DNA from 3 places in the Ruegeria sp. HKCCSP346 genome. Region 3 is predicted to be linked to each of the others. Evidence: riboswitches for the same ligand, from Rfam matches in the RefSeq annotation. Region 3 holds a riboswitch; each other region holds the start of a gene.
The links. Region 3 has a riboswitch for cobalamin ahead of I9185_RS09755 (DUF1636 domain-containing protein). Riboswitches for the same ligand answer to the same signal wherever they lie in the genome.
Positions count from the first base shown of each region.

Region 1 (5,044 bases), on a different contig from region 3:
CACAAGGTAGCCAAAGCTGCGATATGTGTGCCAGTTTGTTGCTGGCCGAAAACCACGTACCTTCATGGCGGCCCGCAGCCGCAGGTATTCTTCGCGCAAGACCTCGATATAACGGATCGTGAACATCAGCAGGTAAACCAGCTTTTCCGGGCACCGCAGACGATGCAGGGCGTGGCCCAGTGTGACCGGCTCCATCGTCCCGACCAAAACCATCAGGGACAGGATCACGGCATTGGCGGTCAAGGCAATCTCGACCGCTTTCCAAAAACCCTGCCAGCTTGCAGGGAATCCCCAAAGCGTGAACATCGGATCCCCGGGCATGGAAAAGGGCAACAGGACCAGCATGAACAGGATGAACCCATCCATCATGGCCATTCGCTTCAACGTCTTTCGCCGCGGCAGACGTGAAACTATCAGAAGCGAAAGCGACACTGCCAGCGCCGCGCAAAGCGCGCCGAGGGATGACAGCGCCACGGTCACGACTGCAAAAACAACTGCCATGACGATCCGCATCCGGGGATCCAGCAGGCTGATCAGACCTTCTGGCCCGTCACCGGCTTCGGACAGTGTTTTTTCCTTGTGCCCCAGAACGTGTGCCATCAGGACGCCAGCTTGCGGCGGGCCGCCATGTAAAAACCCAGACCAAACAGACCAACGATGTACCCGATCCCGCCAAGGATGGTTTGCAGGTCGTTCTGTTCGCGATAGGCCGCAATCTCGCGCCTGAGCGGGCGCAATTCGTCACGTATGGCCTTGGCGATAACCTGCTGTTCTTCGGCGCTGAGAGACGCCGCCGAACCGCTGGCCTGCGTCACAGCAGCCGAAGATAAGTCACCGTTTTCTGCCACAGCAATGCCCATGATCCGCGCGACATCTTCGGCAGGCATCGTGACTTCGGCCACATGCCCGGCGCCAAGGTCGGCAAAGAAGGTGTGCGCCACGGCCGAGGTCGGCGTGTAGACAAAGAAACCATCCGCATCCGTGACCGATCGACCCAGCTCGGCCCCATCCAGGCCGGTAACAATGACCTCGGTGCCGCTTGCCATGTCGCCGTTGGAAAAGCCGATTTCGCCCTCTATGACGTCTCCCGACTCGAAAACGCCGGCTATGACCTTGTGCGCCAGGGCAGGCACAGGTGCGCAGCACACGGCCAATATGACAACCAGATGCTTCATGTGGCTGCTTCCCTTATAAACAGCTCGGGCTTGACCTTGCGCGCCAACAACACGGAGAACCCGGTCAAAATCGCCTCAATGGCCATGACAGGAATATGGGCAAAGAAAACAAGCCTGGCGGCAGGCAGAAATTCATCTCCCGACAGCGCCAGGGAAAACGCGACCATGCCGGTTGTCGCCGCAATGGCAAATGCGCCGCCGACGCCCCCCCAAATCGCACCTTGCGAAGGCGTTCCACGCGCGATCAGACGACCGAACAACATTCCGGCCACCACAGCTGGAAAGGCGATGTTGACGGTGTTGATCCCCAACACCGTCAACCCGCCAAAGCCGAAAAAGACCGCCTGTAGCAAAAGCCCGACGAACAAAGCCGGGAATGCGGCCCAACCAAGCAGCAGCCCGGCCATGCCGTTGAGTATCAGATGGACCGACGACGGACCAATGGGTACGTGGATCAACGAAGCCACGAAGAAACTGGCTGACAGCACGCCCGCAGTGGGGATGCGATCAAGATCCAGAGACCTGAGACCCATGGCGATCCCGCCCGCGGCGGCTATGGCGCCGCCAATTACAACCGGGTTGGAAAGGGCTCCGTCGACGATGTGCATCTTGGGTTACTCCAGATCCCAGGAGCGAATCCAGATGACCGCATCCTGGCTGAGTTCTTTGCCCTCATGTTCGGTTGCCGGACCGGAACCAAGTGCTGCGAAACCCCAGTAACCGGCATTTGGAACGCCGAACGAGAAATACCCGTTGTCGTCAGATATGGCGACCACCGCACCACCCGGCATCGGAGAGACTTTCGGTGCAGAAGCGGCCGAACTTTCCATGTCGGGCTCGGCGGCCATGTACTCGATCTCGATTTCGACCCCCGCAACCGGCTGACCATCAGCCAGCACACGGCCCGTGAAAGTCGAACCCGCGATGATGTTGGTCGGCTTGTTCAGCGGGATAATCTCGGTCGGCAAACCTACGGGATTCATCCAGTCGGTCGGCAATTCGTTGCGGTTCAGGAAGGCTTTGGTGAGCTGTTGGATATAGATGTCTTCGGATTCCTCGTAATAAGGCTGAGGAACCGTCACCAGCACATAGTCGCCCGACCGTTTGACCGGGACACTGCCTTTGAACGCCACGCCCTCGTTTTCCCCGCCGGTGAACCGGATAGGTTCCAACGTGTCCAGCAAATCGGTCTTTTCACCGTTGTGGATCACATAGAATTCCTGCGGCTTTTCAAGATCCATGACGTGGCCGTTCTCGAACGGATGCCAGAAAATCAGCTTGACCGGCACATCGCCCGGTTTCTGGATCATGGTATCGGTCGTGTATTCCAAAAGAAAATGCGCATCTGCGATGGCGGGAAGAGCCACCGCGGCAACGGCTGCGCTGAGCAGCGTTTTCATGAACAGTCGTCCTTGTCCCGTCGCGCCAATCCCGGCGCGAAATTCGTTTTGACTACGGGACATTCAACGCCAAATCACCCTTTCAGGCATCCTGGTACGACGCACATCCCGTCGCCGATTAGGAGTGCCCCTTATGAGGACACATGTCCGGCAGGTATCCTGACTTGCGGGTCAAAGCGTTGGACTGGCCTTCCCGGGGCAAACCCCAGTGGCGTTTCAGCCCTGCTCGCCGCTTACAGTTGCGGGTGCAGTTGCGGAATTGGGCCTGAGCCCGCACCGCATTCCCTATTGATTCCAGAGCAAGCCCCGGAACCGGACATGCCGAGCGGCTTGCCAGACAACTCAGCCTTCCGTCAACGAAAATGTGTTACGGCCATCGAAAATTATGAGCTCGGCAGTTTGCGAGAGTGAACCGGTTTGTGAAATATCCAAGGCAACAGGGTGATTTCACATCTAAGCTTCTGAAAGATACCTTTCCGACAATGGCAGGCTTGCCGCGCCCAGTGAGCGTGCATCCGGGCCCACGGTCCCTGCCAGCACCACGGGGTGCTCGAGACCGGTCAGGTTCAGCTCGGACAGTTTGTCTTCGACCATTTCAACCAAACGCGCCTTGATGTCCTGCGGCATCCAGCCGTCAATCTTCACGCATTCGAAATCTATCAGGCTACAGGATGAGACAATCGCATAAGCAATCCCGCTTGCCGTCCGTTTCAACCAGTTTTCCAGTTGAATTTTTGGCACATCCCAACGCTGGGTCGTTTCCCAAATGGAATGCGACGTTACCCCTGCTGTGGTGATTGCACGCTCGAGAACATACAGGCTGGCCACGTCGATAAGCGGTCTGACACCACCCGCACCATCCGGTACAGGCAGGGGGCCGATTGCGCCCGAGTTTCCACGCCCGGAAAAGATCGCACCATTGAGAACCACACCGCCGCCAATAAAAAACCCGATATAGAAGTACAGGAAATCCCTTGGTCCATCGGCCGGACCGAATACCAATTCCGCCCCACAAGCCGCAGTGGCGTCATTTTGCAGAAAAACCGGCATATCGAGGCGACGAGCCAGGTCAGCCTTCAGGTCTGATACGCGCCACGGGTCCATTTCTTCCTGAGGAACCTGAAGGGTCTGGGCCCAGTCCCACAGGTAGAACGGCATGGCAATTCCAAGACCCGCAATCCTGCCTTTGGCCTCGGGCGACATGGATGACATCATTTTCCCCAGACTCTGTATAGAAAACTCCAAAGTGGCTTTTGGCGTTGGATAGTCATAGGTTCGCCGCTCGCGTTGCCGCACATTTCCGACAAAGTCAGTCAATACCAGCTCGGTACTGCGGCGCCCGACCTTGAGCCCAAAGAAAAACGCACCATCCGGGTTGAGGCGCATGGGAACGGAAGGTTGCCCGACTTTCCCGCGGACCGGCTCACCGCGCAAAAGCAAACCGTCCTTCTCAAGCAGCCGCATGATGACGGAAACGGTTTGCGCCGACAGTCCGGTCATGCGCGCAATCTCGGACTTAGCAAGAGCCTGATGACGCCGGACAAGCGACAACACCAGCCGTTCGTTCCGGGCCCGCATCCCGCTTTGATTGGTTCCGCGCACCTCCGACCCGTGCAGGCCAATCGAATTTTTCCGAGATGAATTTTCCGGCACGACCACCCCTTTCCTGCTGAAGAATGAGAAAGCCCGCCCGCCCTGTCAATAATAAATAAGAGTGATTTATTTATTGACTCAAATTTCGAATCTTGTGATTGTTTCTTATGGGATCAGGGTTTTTGCCTGATCGCCCTCGTGCCCTGTACGGCACAGGAAAAACTGGGAGGATAATCGATGAAACTTGCAAGACTTGCGGGTGCTGCTGCGCTCGGGGTTACTGCCATGGCTGGCAGTGCAATGGCGGAAGGCGAAACCGTTTGTCTGATCACCAAGACGGACACCAACCCGTTCTTTGTCAAAATGAAGGAAGGTGCGACAGCGAAGGCGGAAGAGCTGGGAATGACTCTCAAAGCCTTTGCGGGCAAAGTTGACGGTGACCATGAAACGCAGGTGCAAGCCATTGAGACCTGCATTCTGGACGGCGCCAAGGGCATTCTGCTGACAGCCTCGGACACTTCATCCATCGTTCCGGCCGTGAATCAGGCGCGGGATGCAGGTGTTCTGGTTATCGCTCTGGACACGCCGCTGGAACCCATTGACTCGGCTGACGCAACCTTTGCCACGGACAATTTCCTTGCCGGGCTGCTGATTGGACAATGGGCCAAAGCAACGCTGGGCGACGCGGCCAACGACGCCAAGATAGCGACACTGGATCTTGCCGTCAGTCAGCCGACAGTGGATGTGCTGCGCAATCAGGGTTTCCTGCAAGGCTTTGGTGTCGATCTGGCGGACCCGAACGTAATCGGTGATGAAGATGACCCACGACTGGTCGGAAGTGATGTCACTGCCGGCAACGAAGAAGGTGGTCGCCGC
Region 1 is NZ_JAEDOT010000013.1:18,400-23,443, reverse strand. It holds gene cbiQ (cobalt ECF transporter T component CbiQ) at 1-600, opposite strand, end outside; gene I9185_RS19900 (cobalt ABC transporter permease) at 600-1,175, opposite strand; gene cbiM (cobalt transporter CbiM) at 1,172-1,783, opposite strand; gene I9185_RS19890 (DUF4198 domain-containing protein) at 1,790-2,575, opposite strand; cobalamin riboswitch at 2,707-2,907, opposite strand; gene I9185_RS19885 (ROK family transcriptional regulator) at 3,029-4,153, opposite strand; gene I9185_RS19880 (sugar ABC transporter substrate-binding protein) at 4,406-5,044, shown strand, end outside.
Region 1: linked by a shared signal. The riboswitch ahead of I9185_RS19890 (DUF4198 domain-containing protein) and the one ahead of I9185_RS09755 (DUF1636 domain-containing protein) in region 3 are both predicted to bind cobalamin.

Region 2 (5,044 bases), on a different contig from region 3:
CAACAACCAACTGGGCCATACGCGCGGCAACCGCAGTGGAATACCCCGTCGCCGGAGCGATATCGAGGATCATCTCGTCGTTCGAAATGTTGAGCGCATCCAGCATTTTAGCAAGGGTTCTCGACTCGAGCATGCAGCGCCCGTTGCCCAGATCGATCACACTGTCGGCATAGGCGGCCTCACGCTGTGCGTCAGGCACGAAGTTTTCGCGCGGGACGTTCAACATCGCCTCAATGATCGGGAACTTAGTAACATCCGAAGGCCGGATTTGCGTATCAACCATAGTGCGGCGCCGGGCAGCGAAATCTGTCATAGGATCTCTCGAGTCATTCCCAAAGTTACCCGGCTTTTGCCACATCCTGAAACGCCCAGCAACGGCCCTGTTGACGCAACCCCCTTGCACCTGTGCGTTTGCGGTTGCGGGCTTCGGCAAATTTCAATCTGGTCGTCAAAAATGCGCGCAATCCTCTGGACGCCCCTTGGGAAAGCTGCTAAAACCCCACGCACACCACGGCAAGTATTTGATTTTACTTGAAAAGGCGAGTTGGCGGAGTGGTGACGCAGCGGATTGCAAATCCGTGTACACCGGTTCGATTCCGGTACTCGCCTCCACTACCTCCAACGACTTGAGATACTTTTTCCCTCCTCGAGGTTCAATATCCAACCAACTATTGGATTTTTCATCCAACCAACTATTGGATTTTTCGTGTTGCGATCTTGTTCTGTTCCATCCGACTGCGAGCATTCTGGGCATATGCCGCCAGCTTGCGTTCAGGCAACACCCCGCCGTACTTCCTTGGCATCTTCACCTCGAAATGATCAGAATTGGTGACCTGAATTATTTGTCCGGCCCGTTTAGGTGTAAACCATTCTTGTGGGCAGTTTGCGATCAGGGACGGCCAAGCCGGCCCTTTGCCCGGTTCAGGCGGCGGCAGAATGGTACTGCAAACAAAGCTGTCGGATTGTCTGTTGTTCGTGGCTGGAATTGACTTGCCATTACCTGTGCTGCTTCGACCTTGTTGGAACGGCATCGCGCCGGTACGAAACGTGCTGGTTTCTTCATGCAATTTGGTCAATCCTTCTTTCTGACGTGTTCGTCAAACGGGGTTCCCGAAAGCATTGCTCCCACAGCAACCATTGAGCAACATTATGTCTCAACATCGCCGAAAAACGAAACTTCATGACAAGTCGGGAGGGATGAACTAGGAATCTAACAAAGAAAAAGTTCTGGACGTATTGTGGAACATATTGCCTTTACCTTCGAGATGGGGGTCGTTTGCACCCTTCTGGCTTTCACCGTTTTTCTGTTCGTTTCCGAGATCATAAGGATCGACCTTTCCGCCATATTGGTTCTGGTTCTCATAGGCTTGCTCAGCTACGCGCCCGGGCTGGAAAATTTGGCGGATGTCACCCTTCTGTTCGACGGCTTCGCATCCAATGCCGTCATCTCGATCATTGCGGTTATGATCGTCGGGGCCGGTCTGGACAAGACGGGGATCATGAACAAGGTGGCTGCCGTCATACTCAAATACGGCGGCAAATCCGAAGGCAGGGTTGTACCAATCATTTCCGGCACCGTTGGCGTCATATCCTCGTTCATGCAGAATGTAGGCGCCGCTGCTCTGTTTCTGCCGGTTGTCAGCCGAATTTCCACACGGTCAGGCATACCGCTGTCGCGCCTGCTCATGCCAATGGGATTCTGCGCCATTTTGGGCGGCACAATGACGATGGTCGGGTCGTCTCCTCTTATCCTACTGAACGATCTGATCCTGACGGCAAATGACAGTCTGCCGGCCTCTCAAAAAATGGAGCCCTTCGGCCTGTTCTCGGTCACGCCGATCGGTGCGGTTCTGATCCTGACGGGAATTGGTTACTTTCTGCTGTTGGGACGCTGGGTTTTGCCCGAGGCTGAAGGACCTGACAATACGGGTACCGGACAAGGGACACAGGAATACCTGCAAAGGGTCTATGGCCTCAAAGCTGATGTGTTCGAAGTCGTGGTGCCCGAGGACAGCCCCCTGGTCGGCGAGATTCTGGCCGACATCAACCACGAAAACCACCTGTACATCATTTCAACCTTCTATCGCGGCAAAACCTCGATGGTTCAGGTTTTGACAGCGGAAATTGCAGCGCCGTGTCGGCTGGCCATCGTCGGCCGCCGTTGGGAGGTCGAGAAGTTCGCCGAGAAATACGGGCTGACCGTTCTTCCGGACTTGGACATTTTCGTCGAAGAGTTCGCCCCAACCAATGCAGGCGTGGCCGAGGTGGTCATCACGCCTGACAGCAAGCTGATCGGCAAATGCCCCCGCGAGCTTTTGTTTCGCAAGACCTACGGGATGTCGCTGCTGGCCATTCACCGCGGCGAAGAGACGCTGAGCCATGTCGAGACCGAGGATCACGAATCCACTCAGATCGGGCTCGAAAAGTTTCAGGCGGGCGACATGCTTGTGGCCCATACCAGATGGGACAACCTGATGCGGATCAAACGAGATCCGGATTTCGTCGTTGTGACGACAGACTTTCCTCAGGACGAGCTGAGGCCGCAAAAAGTCGGCTGGGCCCTGGCATTCTTCGCCATTTCGCTGTCGTTGATCCTGTTCACGGACGTCCGGCTTTCACTCTGTCTTCTTACCGGCGCGGTGGGCATGATGCTGACCCGTGTGCTCAGCGTGGACGAGGCGTACCGCGCGGTCGGATGGAACACCGTATTCCTGCTCGCCTGCCTCATACCTTTGGGACAAGCCGTGCAGAACACAGGCACGGCCGCGTGGATCGCCCAGCAGATCATGATAATTCTGGACGGCTGGCCGCTCTGGTCGCTGCAAACCGGCATCGCCATTCTGGCGACGGCCTTTTCCTTGGTCATGTCCAATGTGGGGGCCACGGTCCTGCTGGTGCCTCTGGCGGTATCGATTGCGGTGGCGGCGGGTGGAAACCCGGCCGTCTTTGCCCTGACGGTCGCCATATCGACCTCGAACAGCTTCATCATCCCAACCCATCAGGTAAACGCGTTGATCATGGGTCCGGCCGGATACAAGGTGATGGATTTCGTCCGCTCCGGCGGAATAATGACAGCGCTGTTTCTGGTCGTCTCGCTGCTCATGATAAACGTCATCTATTAGCGCAAGAGGATCCGCGGTGTTCGGTGGTCTTTTCCCATCATCGGGACAGGTTCAGTCAAGGCACCCGTTCACCATAGTCTACGCCCCTTGCTAACATACTGTTCGTCGCCCGGCCCATCTCAGGCTGGGTCCCGGCACGCCATGCCGCCCATCGACGCCCACAGGTCGCTTTCCATGCCTCTGCATCATTGTTGCGCGCGACTCGCTTGACAAGCAGGCCAGCGGTGCCGCATGTCCCTTTCGTTGGTGTCGGTGACAGCCGATGAAAAGGGAATGCGTCAACGGTCTTGCCGCCAAACGCAGCCGCCCCCGCGACCGTGAACGGAGAGGATGCCCAATGCCACTGGCCCAAAAGCCGGGAAGGCGGGACATCCGACAGAGGCCCGCCTCTGGCATCCGCAAGCCGGGAGACCTGCCAACAACCGAAGTTGAAACCGGGCGGGGTGTTCCGGTGTCGGGTCCATGACCATTCGTGGCCCGCATGAAACCCCGTCCCCCGCGAAGAGGATTTGGGGGGATGAGAGACATGACCGATACCGCACCAGTCGAGTTGCTGGTCTGTACCACCTGCCGTCGCGGCCTGCCTGTGGAAGATGACACGCAACGCCCGGGCGCTTTGTTACACAAGGCTCTGGAACAGGCGGACCTGCCCGACGGTGTCACCCTGAAAGCCGTTGAATGCCTGTCAAACTGTGATCAAGGCTGTTCGATCGTGTTGCGCGGGCCGGGCCGCTGGACCTTCGTGTATGAAAACCTGAACGAAACAGATCATGTCGACGTCATCGTCGACGGCGCGACCAAGTATCTGGCCACCGAAGATGGTTTGGTGAAATGGCGCGAACGCCCCGAACATTTTCGCAAGAACTGTGCCTCGCGCATTCCCCCCATTGGAGCCTGACATGTCGAACCTCGAAAAACTCCCCGTCACAGTGATCACCGGCTTTCTGGGATCGGGCAAGACCACTTTGGTGCGTCACCTGATGCAGAACCCACAGGGCAAGCGCCTTGCTGTCGTGGTCAACGAGTTCGGCGATGTAGGCGTCGATGGCGACATCCTGAAATCCTGCGCCATTCCTGATTGCCCGGCGGAAAACATCATGGAACTGGCCAATGGCTGCATCTGTTGCACCGTGGCAGATGATTTCATTCCCACCATCGAGGCCCTGATGGCGTTGGAGCCACGCCCGGATCACATCCTGATCGAAACCAGCGGTCTGGCCCTGCCGAAACCGCTGCTCAAGGCATTCGACTGGCCTGACATCCGCTCGAAGATCACCGTCGACGGCGTGATCGCCCTGGCCGATGCCGAGGCCGTGGCCGCAGGCCGCTTCGCGCCCAATGTCGAAGCAGTGGATGCGCAGCGCATGGCCGATGACTCGATCGACCACGAAACGCCCCTGTCCGAGGTGTTCGAGGATCAGATCTCGTGCGCTGACATCATCCTGCTGACCAAGCCCGACCTCGCCGGCCCCGAAGGCGTGGCCAAAGCGCGCGAGATCATCGCCGCCGAGGCGCCGCGCCCCCTACCCGTCGTCGAAGTGGCCGAAGGTGCCGTGGACGTGCGCGTTGTGCTGGGTCTGGAAGCCGCCGCCGAGGATGACATGGACGCCCGACCCTCGCATCACGACGGCCATCACGATCACGAGCATGACGATTTCGAAAGCATCATCGTCGAGCTGCCCGAGCAGACCGATCCGGCCCAACTGGTCGCCAATATCGAACGCCTGGCCAATGAACTGAACATCCTGCGCGTCAAAGGGTATGCCGCCGTTCAGGGCAAACCCATGCGCCTGCTGGTCCAGGCAGTGGGTGCCCGCGTGCGTCACCAGTATGACCGCCCGTGGGAACCCGGTGAAGAACGCCGTTCGCGTCTGGTCGTCATCGCCGAGCATGACGATATCAAAGAGGCGGAAATCCGCGAA
Region 2 is NZ_JAEDOT010000001.1:143,714-148,757, reverse strand. It holds gene I9185_RS00770 (protein-L-isoaspartate O-methyltransferase) at 1-313, opposite strand, end outside; tRNA gene I9185_RS00765 (tRNA-Cys) at 539-612, shown strand; gene I9185_RS00760 (hypothetical protein) at 693-1,076, opposite strand; gene I9185_RS00755 (SLC13 family permease) at 1,266-3,122, shown strand; cobalamin riboswitch at 3,350-3,557, shown strand; gene I9185_RS00750 (DUF1636 domain-containing protein) at 3,649-4,020, shown strand; gene cobW (cobalamin biosynthesis protein CobW) at 4,022-5,044, shown strand, end outside.
Region 2: linked by a shared signal. The riboswitch ahead of I9185_RS00750 (DUF1636 domain-containing protein) and the one ahead of I9185_RS09755 (DUF1636 domain-containing protein) in region 3 are both predicted to bind cobalamin.

Region 3 (5,044 bases):
ATTTTTTGCGACCATCCTGACCTGTTCAACCGGTTGATGAATGCAGGGCAGACGCGCCGATTTGCCTATGATTGTTACCCCCATGCCTTGCTTGCTTCGGGCCATGTCGATGCTGTGGTGGATTACGATCTGCAACCTTATGACTATCTGGCGCTTTCACCTCTGATCACGGCTGCTGGCGGAGTGATGACCGATTGGCAGGGGCATGCGTTGACCCTCGATTCAGATGGCGCGGTCGTTTCCGCCGCAACCCCTGAACTGCATGCTGAACTGCTTGACCTCATCAATGCTGAGAAATGAAAGTGTTGCGCAACCTTGGAAAACTAGCTTCCGCGATCAGATTTGAACAAATACAAAAAGACAAAAAGTGATCCTATAGACGTTGTGACGATTCCGACGGGCAACTCCTGCGGGGCCAGAAGAAGGCGTGACAAGATATCGGACAATGTCAGCAGAATCGCGCCCACGATCGCCGAGACGATCAGCAGGTTTCGGTGCAGAGTACCGGCGATGCCGCGTGCAATATGAGGCACCATCAGCCCGACAAAGCCGATGACACCGGCAACTGAAACGAAACTGGCCGTCGCCAAAGCGGCAACGAAAAACATGCTGAACCGCAGACCTTGAACGGGAATACCCAGTGACGAGGCTGTGAAATCCCCGGTCAGCAGCGCGTCAAGCCACCGACTGCGATAAAGTGAATAGCTCAGGATCAGGCCCAGTCCGATCAGGACAAGCGGGAATGTTTCCCATCTTGCCAGTCCCAGGCCGCCAAGCATCCAGAATATCACCGAATGAGCCGCGCGATTGTCGCCAGAGAAAATAAGGTAGTTGGTGATTGCGGAAAACAGAAAGGACACCGCCAGGCCAGCCAGGATCAGTTTTTCGGGTGCGCTCGTACGCAAGCCCTGAACCAGCGCCAGAACAATGCCGGACGCGATCAGGCCACCGCAAAATGCTGCCAGCGGCAACGTCCAGATTCCCAGGACATCCCCTGTGACGGTGATCACCAGAACGGCGCCGGCAGCAGCACCCGAGGACAGACCGAACAGAAACGGATCTGCCAGATCGTTTCGCGTCGTTGTTTGCAGAACGACACCAACGACGCCCAGCCCCGCACCAATCACGGCGGCAAACAGGGCGCGGGGCAGGCGAAGGTCGAAGACGATCCGGTGCAAGGGCGACATGTCTCCTTCCACCATACCGGTTCCGAGGCCGATTGCCGAAAAGACTTCGCGCACGGGGATTGGGGTGGTCCCATAGACGATCGACAACAGCAAAAGGGCGGTCAGAACAACCGCCCCCAGCACTATCAAACGGCCCAATTGGACCATATCAGTTGGTCTCCGGGTGCATCGCCTGTGCCATCTTCTCGATCGCCTCGATATTTGCCGGGCCGGGAGTCAGCTCTTCGTAACGCAGGCCAATCCAGCGCTCGTTCTTTACCGCGTCCGTTTGTGACATCACCGGGTGATCCTTGAGGAACTGGAAAGTGTCCTCTGCGCCGTTGCCGGACTGATAGTCGAGCAGCACCAGAAATTCCGGGTTAGCCGCTGCCACAGCTTCCCACGACGTGCGGCCCCAGCTGGTATCCAGATCATGAGTTACGTTCTCACCGCCAGCGGCTGCGATCATCGCATCGGGAATGGCGAACTTGCCGGCGGTAAACGGAGCATCGGCCGGTCCGTCCAACAGGAATACCCGCGGCTTTTCCAGATCGGCTGTTTTTGCTTGAATGGCGGACAACTTGTCCTTCCAGCCGGCAACCAGCGCCTCGGCCTTGTCTTCGACCTGCATGACCTTGCCCAGGCGCAGAACGTCATCAAACAACAGGTTCATGCTGGCTTCGGGGCGATCCTCGTCCAGATGCACGCAGCTTTCGGTCAGGATCATGGTCTTGATACCAAAGGGTTCCAGCGTGTCGGGCGTGACATCTCCGCCGGGTTTCATGCCATAGTACCAACCGGCAAAAAACAGATCAGGTTCGACGGCCACAAGGTTTTCAATCGTCGGGTATTTGGGGGCAAGCTCTGGGATGTCGCCGCGCTGAGCATCAAAGTCAGGGCTGGTTTTGTACCAGCCCGAAATCCCGGTAAGTCCCACGATCTCGTCCTGAAGGCCGAGTGCAAAGGCCATATCCGCCATGTTCATATCATGCACGACCAGACGTTCCGGCGCCGAGTCAAAAACCAGCGGTTCGCCGCAATTGTCCACGGTGACGGCTTCCGCTGCCACGCCACCTGCCAAGCCAGCGAAGACAACCACCGGCCAGAGTTTCTGCATCATATGTAAGCTCCTGTTATTATGACAGTTTCCGTTTTCGGATGTCCAGTGCGGGGATCGTGCGGCCTTCGTGCTGAAAGCACAGATAATCCACGCCGAATGTCTCACTTACCCGGTCTGGGGTCAGAACTTCGCCAACAGGCCCGAACCCCGTCAGGCGCGTGGCTTTCATCAACGCCACATGGGTGGCGAATTCCGGGATCATGACCAGATCATGGACGATCATGACGACCGTTACCCCCAGATCAGCGACCAGAGACAGCATGTGCCCCTTGGCATCGGGGTCCAGATGGTTGGTTGGCTCGTCCAGAAACAGCAAGGACGGGTTCTGGGCCAGCGCGCGCGCGATGTGCGCGCGCTGACGTTCTCCGCCGGACAGTTGACCCATCGTTTTGTTGGCAAAATGCAACAGCTCGGTCGTCGTCAGCACCCGTTCAAGATCAGCCCTGTGCTGAGTCACCGAACGTTCGCCCTGAATCGGGATTTGCCCCAGCGCAACGTAGTCTTGCAGGCGCATCCGCCCGTCGGGCATTTCCTGCTGCCCGACCACAGCAATGGAGCGGGCACGTTGGCGGGCGGACAGGGTCCGAAGGCTTTGTCCTTCTATCCAAACATCGCCCAACGCAATCCGTTCAATCCCGCACAGCAGTTTCAGCAGAGTGGTTTTGCCGGCGCCGTTCGGCCCGGCGATTGCCAGAATTGATCCTTCTTCCAGACGAAAGGACACATCCTGCAACAGGATGTCGCCATTGAGCGCGTAGTATTCCAAATTCTCTGCAATCAGAAAACTCATGATGACCCCCCGAAAGGCAACGCGGGAATTCGCGATAAGGTCTTTGCGAAAAGGGCAGGGGGGCGGTCCGAGGCACTGGTCCAGCCGTCGTCGCTGTCGCCGAACTGGATCGCAAATTCGACCAAGGCAGACAGATCGCGAGTTGTCGTGATATCGCCAAACAGGTACTGCGCTTTGCCCGGGGCCTGAAATCCGACGGTCATGGCCCGTTCACAACCTGCCATGCAGGCCACCATTCGGGTTTCAAAACCGTCAGGCAACCGGGCATCCAGCGCGTCTTGTGCGGCTTCGGCAGACATCGTCCCCTGACATGTTGAACAGATCAGAACGTAGTGATCAGAATAACAGGTCATTGCCTTCTCCGTCGTTTGCCAGATGCAGACAGAGGGCACATACCCGGATATTACGCAAACGCGCCATCAAGCCTCCTTCCGAGACGCCCCGCCTCGGGTTGGTTCATAGTGTGATGGCAGGTCTCCTGACTTGCGGGTCGTTGCTCGGCCGACCTTCCCAACCCTTTTGGGTCAGTGGTGAAGTGGCGTCGCTCACCGCTTACAGTTGCGGGGGCAGTCACGGACTTGGCACATTCCAGCGCCGCACCGTGTTCCCATTTTCATCCCTTACGGAACCATCCCGCTCAGCTAGTCCGGCTACGCCTGACTTGTCAAGCGGCAGGCGAAAGGGTAGTGGACGGAATTGCAACGGTTGAGCCAGCGATCCTGCTGCGCCAGCCCGGACCGAACGGTGTCAATAGTCTGATACAAGAAGAAAATCCGGTTCGGTATCTTCCTCAACCTTTGAAAACCGTGGGATTGGCTTTTCAAACACATTGTCCGTTCGGTCGTCATTCACGGTCGATACCTCGCCAATAAGGCAATCACCGCGCTCGGCCCAGAAAGCGTGCCAGATGCCGGGCATCAGAGTTACGCTTTGCCCCGGCTTCAGCCGCAAGTGCTCTTCGGGTTGCAAGGTTACAGGGCAGGCATCGCTTGGGACCGTCACCGGGTTGTCGCGGTCGACGCCACCGTTTGGATCCGACGCATGGATTTCCAGAACGAGATCGCCGCCGCCCCGGTTGATGATGTCTTCTGCCTTGATGATATGCCGGTGCATCGGAGAAAGCTGATTTTCTTTCGAGATCAACAGTTTTTCCGCATAGAGCATCCCGCGCCCGGATTTCAGATCCTTCGCCTCACCATTGCGCAAAGTGAATAGAAACAGTCCAAGTTCATCAAAACGGCCCTGGGCGTAATCGGTAATGTCCCATCCCAGCCCGCGGCTGCGGATCGTTTCGGCCAGAGGGCTGCGCATTTTCTCGGGCGACCAATCCGCAAAGGGTGGCAACACGGCACCGAAGGACTGAATGAACGCCTGTGCCCGGGTCTTGATACGGTTGATTTCGGATCGTTTCATCATGCCGTCCCACAGATCAAAGTTCGTGCGCCCAGGGGGGTTCTGCCCCGGCTCGGGAAACGGTCACGGCCGCCACGTCAGCGCCCAGTTCCATGGCTGCTTGCAGGCTTTCAACCGTCAATCCGCGAAGACCTGACTTGGTCAGATGCCCTGCGCGGCTGAGCTCGGTCAGAACGCCGGCGTTGAACGTGTCACCTGCGCCGATCGTATCGACCACTTCAACGGGTTTCACGGGAACCGAAACTTCGGAACCATCCGCCAGGTAACCGTGCGCCCCGTCACTGCCGCGCGTGACGATGACAACGGAAGGACCCGCCTGCAACAGCACAGACGCTTTCGCGGCTTCGGATTCAGCGCCCGGAATAATCCAATCCAGGTCCTCGTCTGAAACCTTTACGATATCCGCACGCGAGATCATGCGGTTCAAACGCGTCCGAAACCGGGTTTGATCCTTGATGAAATCCGGGCGAATATTCGGGTCCAGCATCACCGCACGGTCGGAACCGTGGCGGTGCAGAAGGGCGGCATATGCATCTGCGCAAGGTTCACACGCAA
Region 3 is NZ_JAEDOT010000002.1:259,457-264,500, reverse strand. It holds gene I9185_RS09775 (inositol monophosphatase family protein) at 1-300, shown strand, start outside; gene I9185_RS09770 (iron ABC transporter permease) at 324-1,334, opposite strand; gene I9185_RS09765 (ABC transporter substrate-binding protein) at 1,336-2,286, opposite strand; gene I9185_RS09760 (ABC transporter ATP-binding protein) at 2,303-3,076, opposite strand; gene I9185_RS09755 (DUF1636 domain-containing protein) at 3,073-3,429, opposite strand; cobalamin riboswitch at 3,527-3,724, opposite strand; gene I9185_RS09750 (D-lyxose/D-mannose family sugar isomerase) at 3,824-4,489, opposite strand; gene I9185_RS09745 (carbohydrate kinase) at 4,506-5,044, opposite strand, start outside.